DNA from 2 places in the Tropicimonas omnivorans genome. Region 1 is predicted to be linked to the other one. Evidence: riboswitches for the same ligand, from Rfam matches in the RefSeq annotation. Region 1 holds a riboswitch; the other holds the start of a gene.
The links. A riboswitch is a leader RNA that binds a small molecule or an ion and turns the genes downstream of it on or off. The one in region 1 is predicted to bind thiamine pyrophosphate.
Positions count from the first base shown of each region.

Region 2: another riboswitch for thiamine pyrophosphate. It lies ahead of thiD (bifunctional hydroxymethylpyrimidine kinase/phosphomethylpyrimidine kinase); the one in region 1 lies ahead of RM543_RS17330 (YkoF family thiamine/hydroxymethylpyrimidine-binding protein).

Region 1 covers NZ_JAVRHL010000005.1:27,977-32,767, reverse strand. Annotated here, with positions in the region: gene RM543_RS17345 (MerR family DNA-binding protein) at 1-151, shown strand, start outside; gene RM543_RS17340 (exopolysaccharide biosynthesis protein) at 260-868, opposite strand; gene RM543_RS17335 (6,7-dimethyl-8-ribityllumazine synthase) at 989-1,453, opposite strand; FMN riboswitch at 1,522-1,654, opposite strand; TPP riboswitch at 1,834-1,945, shown strand; gene RM543_RS17330 (YkoF family thiamine/hydroxymethylpyrimidine-binding protein) at 1,939-2,562, shown strand; gene RM543_RS17325 (ABC transporter permease) at 2,617-3,384, shown strand; gene RM543_RS17320 (ABC transporter ATP-binding protein) at 3,371-4,111, shown strand; gene RM543_RS17315 (ABC transporter substrate-binding protein) at 4,108-4,791, shown strand, end outside.
Region 2 covers NZ_JAVRHL010000006.1:79,765-84,555, forward strand. Annotated here, with positions in the region: gene RM543_RS18120 (recombinase family protein) at 1-513, opposite strand, end outside; gene RM543_RS18125 (hypothetical protein) at 734-1,219, shown strand; TPP riboswitch at 1,428-1,528, shown strand; gene thiD (bifunctional hydroxymethylpyrimidine kinase/phosphomethylpyrimidine kinase) at 1,589-2,389, shown strand; gene RM543_RS18135 (FAD-dependent oxidoreductase) at 2,386-3,354, shown strand; gene thiS (sulfur carrier protein ThiS) at 3,338-3,535, shown strand; gene RM543_RS18145 (thiazole synthase) at 3,537-4,307, shown strand; gene RM543_RS18150 (thiamine phosphate synthase) at 4,304-4,791, shown strand, end outside.

The sequences.
Region 1 (4,791 bases):
TCAGGCCCTGAGCCGAACGCTCGGTGATCTCGTGTCCCGCTGCCAGGGAACCGACAGACCCGATTGCCCGATCCTCGACGGGATCGCGGATGAGGCAGGGCAGGCGCCCCGCTCTCCGGCTCAATCGGAACGCAGACGCGAGGAGGTCTAGACGGGCTCCGGCCCTCCCGTCGCCCTTCTCCGGCCGGGCGGTCCGCCGTCGTCTCGCGGCTCTGAGGTTTCCGGCACAGAGGCAGCATGGTTCTTCGTGCCGTGGTCCTCAGCCGCCGAAGACTGTGCCGGATCCAAGGAGGAAGTAGGCGCAGACGCCGGCCGCGCCGAGAGACAACGCGAAGCCGATGGCCATCAGGAGGCCGTCCCGCAATGTCATCGACAGGCCGAACATGGCGATCGCCGCCATCGGGGCCGTGCTCGCGAAGGGAACGAGTTCGAGCGGCGGCACGAGCGCGCAGAGCATCAGGATCACCGCAGCCGAGATGCGCCGGACCCAGCGGGTCGTCAGCGATGAAAGGCGCGGGCCGAACCATCGATCGAGCCAGCGGCCGAGGGGACGCATCTTGTCCATCGCGCCCTGCATCTTGCCGGACGAGACGGAGCGGTTGGACACGAAGGAGGGCAGCCACATGCTGTCCCGCCCTGCCAGGATCTGAACCGCGAAGAGCGCGATGATCAGGGCCAGGAAGGTCGGAACTCCCGGGATGCCTCCGATGGGGGACACCTCGACAATGGCGGGGATGAACAGGAGCGGCCCCCAGCCACGGCCGCCGAAGGCCTCCACGAGCCGGCCCACGGACACCGAGTCGGACTGCTTGGCGGCGTCGTCCAGCCGATCGAGGATGTCCTCCACCGCATGTGTGTTCTCGGTCATCCCGTCTCCTGCCCTGTACGGCGTCGACTGGTCGAACCTGCCGCGGCGCCCGGAAGTTCCGCGTCGGCCGGCATTCGAACGAGGAGGCGCCGGGATCGCGGGCCCGGCGCCGGGTTCGGCTTACGCAGCCTCGCGGGCCGCGCCCTCGGCGAGCTTTGCCTTGGAAATGGCGAAGGCCGCGTCCGCTGCCTCGGCGCCCTTCTTGACGAACTGCTCCGAGAAGAACCGGACATGCTCTTCGGTCGGCTGGAAGTGGTGCGGCGTCAGCGAGACGGACAGCACGGGCACGTCCGCCTTGAGTTGGACGTCCATCAATCCCGAGACCACGGCCTGCGCGACGAAGTCGTGCCGGTAGATGCCGCCATCGACCACGAGCGCGGCGGCGGCGATGGCGTCGTACTCGCCGGTCGCGGCGAGACGCTGCGCGAGAAGCGGCATCTCGAACGCACCCGGAACGTCGAAGGCGCGCACCTCGGCGGTGGCGTCGAGCTCGGCCAGGCGCCGGACGAAGCCATCATGGGCCCGGTCGACGATGTCAGCGTGCCAGCGGGCCTTGATGAAGGCGAAGGTGAGGGATTTTGTCATTGCTCTTTCGGATCCTTGTCACAAGCCAAAATCCCAGAGCGTCACAAGACGGCCGGACAGGCCGGTCGCCTCATTCTCTCCCATCCGGACTATGACCGTCGGCCCCGGAATTTCACCGGATCTGCTGACCCTCCGACGACTCGGAGGCGCTCGCGGGCTATCACCGCCGGTGGGGAATCTCACCCCGCCCTGAGAATGAAGGGAAGATTAAGGACGGACCCCGCGTCACGCAAGAGAGCAGGGCCGCGCAGAACGTGTGCGGGGCGACGCTCCATGGGCCGACCGCGACGCTCGGCTTCCGGCGCGGAGGCTCTCGTCCGGCGTTTGCGCCCGCCTACGCCCCCCTTTACACTTCCTTTCCCCCGGTTCATCTTCCGCCCCGTATCCACCGGGGGTGCTCCGTCAAGCGGGGCTGAGATGTGCGGGATGCCGCACGAACCCTTCAAAGCTGATCTGGGTAATTCCAGCGGAGCGAGGTCTCTACGATGTTCATTGGCGCGCAAGTGTCCCTCTATCCCATGACGTCCGGTTTCGTGGACGTCATCATGTCCTCCCTCGGGGCGCTCGATCCCTACCGCGAGGATCTGAGGATCGAGACGGACGACATGTCCACCCTCATGGTCGGCCCCCCCGAAGCGCTGACGGGCGCGATGCGCGATCTCTTCGCCGCCGCGAGCGGCTCGGGCGAGCACGTGACCATGCATGTTACCCTCTCACGCGGCTGCCCCGGCGAGCCGGACGATCCCTCCTGCCATTGCGAAGCGCTGGTCGAGGCGCAGGACAAGTCACTCGAGGAGCGCCGCCGGATCGCCGCCGCCGCGGTGGCCGACGCGCCCGACCTCGGCGCGCCCATCGACGTGCAGTTCTCGCTCTACGTGCTCGGGCAGGACCGGCACATGGACGAGATCTACGGCTGCATCGACTTCCTCAAGGAGACCGGCGTCTTCCTCAAGTCGAAGAACTTCTGCACCCGGCTCAGGGGCGATGCGGGCGCGGTCTTCGCCGCGATCCGCGAGGCGTTCCTGCGCTTCGGGCCGGCCGAGGGTCACGTCACGATCGATCTGACGGCATCGGCGAACAGCCCCAGCCCCAAAGCCTCCGCGGCCTGAGCGCGGGGACGGCCTGCCCCTGACAGGGCCGGCCCTTTCCCGGCGCGATCCATCATGGCCGCATTCAGACATATCCTGCCGCCCCTCCTTCTGGCGCTGGCCGTCCTTCTCGCATGGGAAGGCTACTGCGCCGCCTCGGAGGTCTCGCCACTGGTCCTGCCGGCGCCGTCCGACATCGTCCGGGCGCTCTGGACGGAGCGCGGCCCGATCTCCGGGCATGCGCTCTCCACCCTGACGGTCACGACCCTCGGCTTTTCCACCTCGGTCGTCTTCGCCTTCGCGGTCTCCGTCGCGCTGCACTTCACGCCGTGGCTGAAGCGGGGGGCGATGCCGCTCTTCGTGGCGAGCCAGACGGTGCCCATCGTCGCGCTCGCGCCCCTGATGGTGCTCTGGTTCGGCTTCGGGCTCTTGCCGAAGGTCCTGCTGGTCATCCTCGTGACGTTCTTTCCGATGCTCGTCAGCCTGCTCTCGGGCTACGCGGCAACGCCGCAGGCCTTCCGCGATCAGCTCGTCTCGATGGGGGCGCGGCGCTGGGACGTGTTCCGGCGGGCGACGCTGCCCACGGCGCGGGAGCCCTTCTTCGCCGGGCTCAGGATTTCGGCGACCTACGCCGTCGTGGCCTCGATCTTCGCGGAATATGCCGGGGCGCGGCGGGGGCTCGGGATCTACATCCTCTCGGCCAAGAACAGCTTCCGCGCGGACCTGGTGCTGTCCGCGGTGGTGGTCTCGGCCACGCTCACGCTGGTCCTTCTGGGGCTCTTGCTGCTTGTCGAGCGACTGACCGGGCGCAGATATCGAAAGGCCGGCCATGTTGGCGCTTGAGGATCTCACCATCCGCATGGACGGGGCGGACCTCGTCCGGCGCGTCTCCTTGCGCCTCGAGGAAGGGCGCATCACCTGCCTGATCGGGCCGTCGGGCTGCGGCAAGACCTCCGTCGTCAAGTGGCTCGCGGGGGTCCTGCCGCCGGGAATGGAGGCCGACGGGCGCGCCAGTCTCGACGCCACCCCCATCGCGACGCCGCATCCCGCGATCTCCTACCAGCCGCAGCAGGACACGCTCTTTCCCTGGCTGACGGTCGCCGAGAACGCCGCGATGGGGCTGGAGATCGCCGGCGCCTCCCGCGCCGAGGCGCGCGCGCGGGTCGCGCCGCTTTTCCCGGCCTTCGGCCTCGGTGGCTGGGAGGACCGGTTTCCGTCCGAACTCTCGGGCGGCATGCGCCAGCGCGCCGCCTTCCTGCGCACCATCGTTCAGGACAGCCGTTTCGTCCTGCTCGACGAGCCGTTCTCCGCCCTCGATGCGGTGACCCGGCTGCGGATGCAGGACTGGCTCTGCGCCCGGCTCGAAGAGGCGCCCCGCGGCGTCCTGATGGTCACGCACGATCTGTACGAGGCGACGCAGATGGCGGACCGCATCCTGGTGATGGCGGCGAAGCCGGGCCGGATCATTCGCGACATTCCCATCGACACCCCCCGTTCGGAGCGGGACGAGGCCGCGCTGGCCCGGATCCGCACCGATCTCAAATCACTACTCCTGGAGGACGAGACATGAAGACCACCGCCCCGATCTTGGCCGCGGCGCTTGCGCTGCCCCTGACCGCCCATGCGCAGCAGGAGGTGTCCCTCGCGCTCGACTGGACGCTGAACACCAACCATGTCGGTTTCATCGTCGCCGAGGAGAACGGCTACTACGACGAGGCCGGCCTCGAGGTGGACATCCTGCCCTACTCGGATTCGTCCTCCACAGCGCTCCTCGCGGCCGGCGTCTCCGATTTCGCCTACATGTCCTCCCTGAGCTTCATCAGCACCCGCGCCGCCGAGGCGGACATCGTCGCGCTCTGGGTTACGATGCAGAAGGAGACGGGCCGGCTCGTCTACAGCGGCGACAACGATGACATCGACAGTCCGGCGGATCTTTCCGGCAAGACCTATGCCGGCTTCGGAACCAAGTGGGAGGATGCGCTGATCTCGACCATGATCGAGGCCGATGGCGGCGATCCGACCTTCGACACCGTGACCCTCGGCACCGGTGCCTACGAGGCGCTTGCGAACGGCTCCGTGGACTTCACGCTCGAAGTCTCCACCTGGGAAGGCGTCAACAGCGAGCTTCTGAACCGCAACCAGAAGTCCTTCACCTACGCCGATTACGGCATTCCCGAGCAGCAGAACGGCTACATCGGCACCACCGGCAGGTTCCTCGCTGAGAATCCTGATCTGGTCGCGAGCTTCATG
Region 2 (4,791 bases), on a different contig from region 1:
ATCCACGCGCTTGAGTGTCGCCATATTGGTGCAGATGGCGCATCCCTTGTTGCCCGCCTGCGAGCAGCCGAACGCGTCCCGGCTGACCTTCGCGAAGCCGCCGCCACAGCAGGCGCACCTCATCAGACCAGAGAACAGGAACTTTGGCCGACGCCGGTCCCAGACAGGCACTGAGGTTCCCGCGGAGACGAGGGCACCCTGCCGGCTGCGGACCGCCTGCCAGAGCTCGCCCTCCACGATGCGCAACTCGGGGATCTCCGTCACCTCCCACTCGCCCTCGGGGTTCATACGGCTGACGCGCTTGCCCGTCGTCGGGTCCTTGGCGTAGCTGAGCCGGTTCCAGACCTGCTTGCCGACATAGAGCTCGTTGTTGAGGATCCCGGTGCCCCGCAGGCGGTTGCCGTGAATGGTGGACGCACCCCAGGCACCGCCGCGCGGACCCGGGACGCCCTCCGCGTTGAGCTGCTCGGCGATCTTCTTCGGCGATCTTCTTCGGCGATCGTCCCGCGGCATAGGCCTCGAGGATGCGCACGACGACCGCCGCTTCCTCGGGATGGATCTCCCGGTCGCCGCGGATCCGCTCGCCCTCCGCATCCAAGGCGCGGATGGCCCGGTAACCGTAGGTCAGGCCGCCCGCGGATTTGCCGGCGAGAGCCCGTCCGCGCAGTCCTTCGCGCGTCTTCTTCGCAAGGTCCTTGAGAAAAAGTGCGTTCATCGTGCCCTTCAGGCCGATATGCATCTCCTCGATCGTGCCCTCGGTCACGGTCTCGATCGGGATCCTGGCGAATTGCAGCTGCTGGATGGCCTGCGCGGGCCGATCAGCGCCGCTCTCGTCCTGGGTCCAGCCGTCGGTTCCGGCGGCGCGGATCGCCTCGAGATCGCGCCAGTCGTGCCGCTGGCTGAGCTCGAGCTCGTCGAGCAACTGGGTCACGCTGGGGCGCGTGGGCGGCTCGGCCGTACCGATCCTCTCGCCATCCTCCGTGATGTCGAGATCGAAGGTGTTGTCGGCCTCCGCCTGCCGGAGGCGGCGCATCAGGAGGCGCGCAAGGGGCGCCCAGTCGGGGCGGGATGTGGTCTTCGGCATGTCGCAACACTCCATCGCAGCACAAAGGGCCCGGCTGACGCCGGTCTATTCTCGGAAAAAAGGGGGAAGGGGCGGGATCAGTCCTGGGCAGGGTCGAGCCGGTTCAGGATCACCGGCTTCAGATCGGCGGTGTAGATATCCGACTTCACCCGCGGCCAAGGGCCATAGTGTTCAGCTGGAATTACGCTGCCCAATGCAGAACAGCCGTCAATCGCACCAATTGCCTCGCTCACCGGAGCAGCCGAGCTGTAGGGAGCCCGCCGTCGCCGCACCGTTCAGATTCCAAGCAAATCTGCTGGGTCTTCACAGGTTGAAAGTCGGTCGGCTGGCGGGTAGCCTTTCTTCTATTCCGTTGGGGTGCCCTATCCAGGGCTGAGAGGCGCAAGCCGACCCATCGAACCTGATCCGGACAATACCGGCGTAGGGAACGGAGCAAGATCTGACGCGGCATCATACCCGCGGGCTATCGACCTCCATCTCCTATTTCCGGTGGAGGAGATGTCGATGCCATACGCATCCGCACTGACGATAGCAGGCTCCGACAGCGGCGGAGGTGCGGGCATTCAAGCCGATCTGAAGGCTTTTTCCGCACTCGGGGTTTACGGGTCGAGCGCGATCACCGCGATCACGGCACAGAACACCCGAGGCGTTTTCGCCGTCGAGCCTGTATCGCCACAGACTGTCTCCGCGCAGATTTCCGCCGTTCTGGATGACATCCAGCCAGGCGCGATCAAGATCGGGATGCTCGCATCGCCGGAGATCGTCGCCGCCGTCGCTGTGGCGATCGCGGACTATGACGGACCCGTCGTGCTCGACCCCGTCATGGTCGCGAAGTCGGGAGATGCGCTTCTGTCGGAAGACGCCGAAGCGGCGCTGGTCGAAATGCTGATCCCGCGAGCGCATGTCCTGACGCCGAACCTGCCGGAGGCCGCGCGCCTGCTCGGGCGCGCCCCCGCGCGGGACGCGGAGGAAACGGTGGGGCAGGGGCTCGCCCTGCTCGATTTCGGGGCGCAGGCTGTCGTGATGAAGGGCGGTCATGCCGACGGGCCGACCTGCATCGATCGGCTGGTGACGGCGTCCGGTGTAACCACGATGGAGCAGCCGCGGCTCGCCACGCGAAACACGCACGGGACGGGTTGCACCTTGTCCTCGGCCATCGCGGCCGAGCTTGCGAAGGGAGCGGGCGTCGCGGCGGCCGTGCAGAGGGCACAGGCCTGGCTGCATGGGGCGATCCGTGCGGCAGACCGACTGGACATCGGCAGCGGCCACGGCCCCGTCCATCATTTCCACGAGGTCTGGCCGTGACGCAGGCACGCGTCATTGGCGGCGGCGTCGCCGGTCTCTGCGTGGCAACGGAGCTGGTCGCGCGCGGCTGTGAGGTGACGGTCTTCGATCCGTCGCCCCGACCCGGGCCGCATGGCTGTTCGTGGTGGGCCGGCGGGATGCTTGCCCCATTCTGCGAAGGCCAGACGGCCGAGGAACCCGTCGTCCGGCTGGGCCAGGAGGCTGCCGCCTGGTGGCAGCGGCAGGGCGTGACCGTGCATCGACGGGGAACGCTGGTGCTGGCCCTCGGACGAGACCGGCGCGAACTGGACCGCTTCGCGCGGCGCGTGCCGGGGCACGAGATGCTCGATCCGGCGGGGCTGGAGCCGGATCTGGAGGGCCGCTTCGACCGGGCCCTGCATGTCTCTGGCGAGGCGCATCTCGACCCGCGTGCGGCATTGATCCATCTTCGCGACCGGCTGGAGCAGGCCGGTGTCACCTTCATCGCTGAGCCCGGTCGCCCACAGGGGCTGACGTTCGATTGTCGCGGGCTGGCGGCGCGGGACGCGCTGCCTGACCTGCGCGGGGTGAAGGGCGAGATGGCGGTGCTGCATAGCGCCGATATCCGTCTGACCCGACCGGTCCGGCTGCTGCATCCGCGGTACCCACTTTATGTCGTGCCGCGCGCGGATGGGCTGTTCATGCTGGGCGCCACTCAGATCGAAACCGACGACCGGCGGCGCAGCGTGCGGTCCGTGCTCGAACTGCTGTCGGCGGCCTACGCCTTGCACCCGGCCTTCGGCGAAGCGGAGCTGGTCGAGATGGGGGCCGACGCGCGGCCTGCCTTCCCCGACAACCTGCCCCGCCTCGTCCAGCGGGGCGAAACGATCCACGTAAACGGCCTGTTCCGCCACGGCTTCCTGCTGGCGCCCGCCTTGGCGCGGATGGCGGTGGAGGCGGCTTGCGACGGCATCAAACCGGAGTTCTGGCATGAAGATCATGATTAACGGCACACCGACCGAAACGCGGGCGGAGACGCTCGCCGCGGTCCTCGAGGAACTCGGCTTTGGCGACGCCAAGGTCGCTACCGCCGTCAACGAAGACTTCGTCCCGGCCGCACAGCGCGGGCAGGTGTCGCTGGCACCCGGCGATCGGGTCGAGATCGTCACTCCCCGGCAGGGAGGCTGAGATGCATCTTTACGGCTCCGACATAGCATCGCGCCTGATGCTGGGCACCGCGCAATACCCCTCGCCCAGCGTGCTGGCCGAGGCCTTTCGCCGCTCCGGCTCGGGCATCGCCACCGTTTCAGTGCGCCGCGAGGCAGGCAACGAGCGCGCGGGCGCGGCGTTCTGGGATCTGGTGCGCGACCTCGATGTCGCGCTCCTGCCGAACACGGCGGGCTGCCATTCCGCGCGCGAGGCGGTCACGACCGCGCAGATGGCGCGCGAGCTTTTCGACACGCCCTGGATCAAGCTGGAGGTCATCGGTCATGCCGACACGCTCCAGCCCGACCCGTTCGGACTGGTGGAGGCCGCCCGCATCCTGACCGACGAGGGGTTCAAGGTCTTTCCCTACACGACCGAGGACGTGGTGCTTGCCGGGCGCCTGCTCGACGCTGGATGCGAAGTGCTGATGCCTTGGGGCGCGCCGATCGGCACGGGGCTGGGGCTGACCAATATCTACGGCCTCCGCACGCTCAGGGCGCAGTTCCCCGAGGTGCCGATGGTCGTGGATGCCGGGCTCGGCCTGCCCAGCCAGGCGGCGATGGCGATGGAGATGGGGTTCGACGCGGTGCTGCTGAACACCGCCGTCGCAAGGGCCGGCGATCCCGCCGCGATGGCAGAGGGGTTCGCCCGCGCGGTCGAGGCCGGACGGCTCGCCTTCGAGGCCGACCCGATGGAGCCGCGCGACATGGCGGCCCCCTCGACGCCGCTGATCGGAAAGGCGTTCCTCGAATGACCCTCGACCGCTTCTATCCGATCTTCGACAGCGCGGACTGGCTGGAGCGGATGTTGCCGCTCGGAGTGAAGCTGGTGCAGCTGCGCGCCAAGGATCTGGGCGACGCGGAGTTGAGGGCCCTCGTCAAACGGGCGCAGACGCTCTGCCGGGCCCACGGCGCCGTGCTGGTGGTCAACGATCATTGGCGGATCGCGATCGACGAGAGCTGCGACTGGGTTCATCTGGGGCAGGAAGACCTCGACACCGCCGATCTGTCCGCCATCCGTCGCGCCGGGCTGAAACTGGGCATCAGCACCCACGATCATGCCGAACTCGACCGCGCCCTGTCGCTCGCGCCCGACTATGTCGCGCTGGGGCCGGTCTACCCGACCATCCTCAAGAAGATGAAATGGGAGCGGCAGGGGTTGGAACGGGTCACGGAATGGAAACGCCTGATCGGTGAGCTGCCTCTCGTGGCCATCGGGGGGATGACCGTCGACCGCGC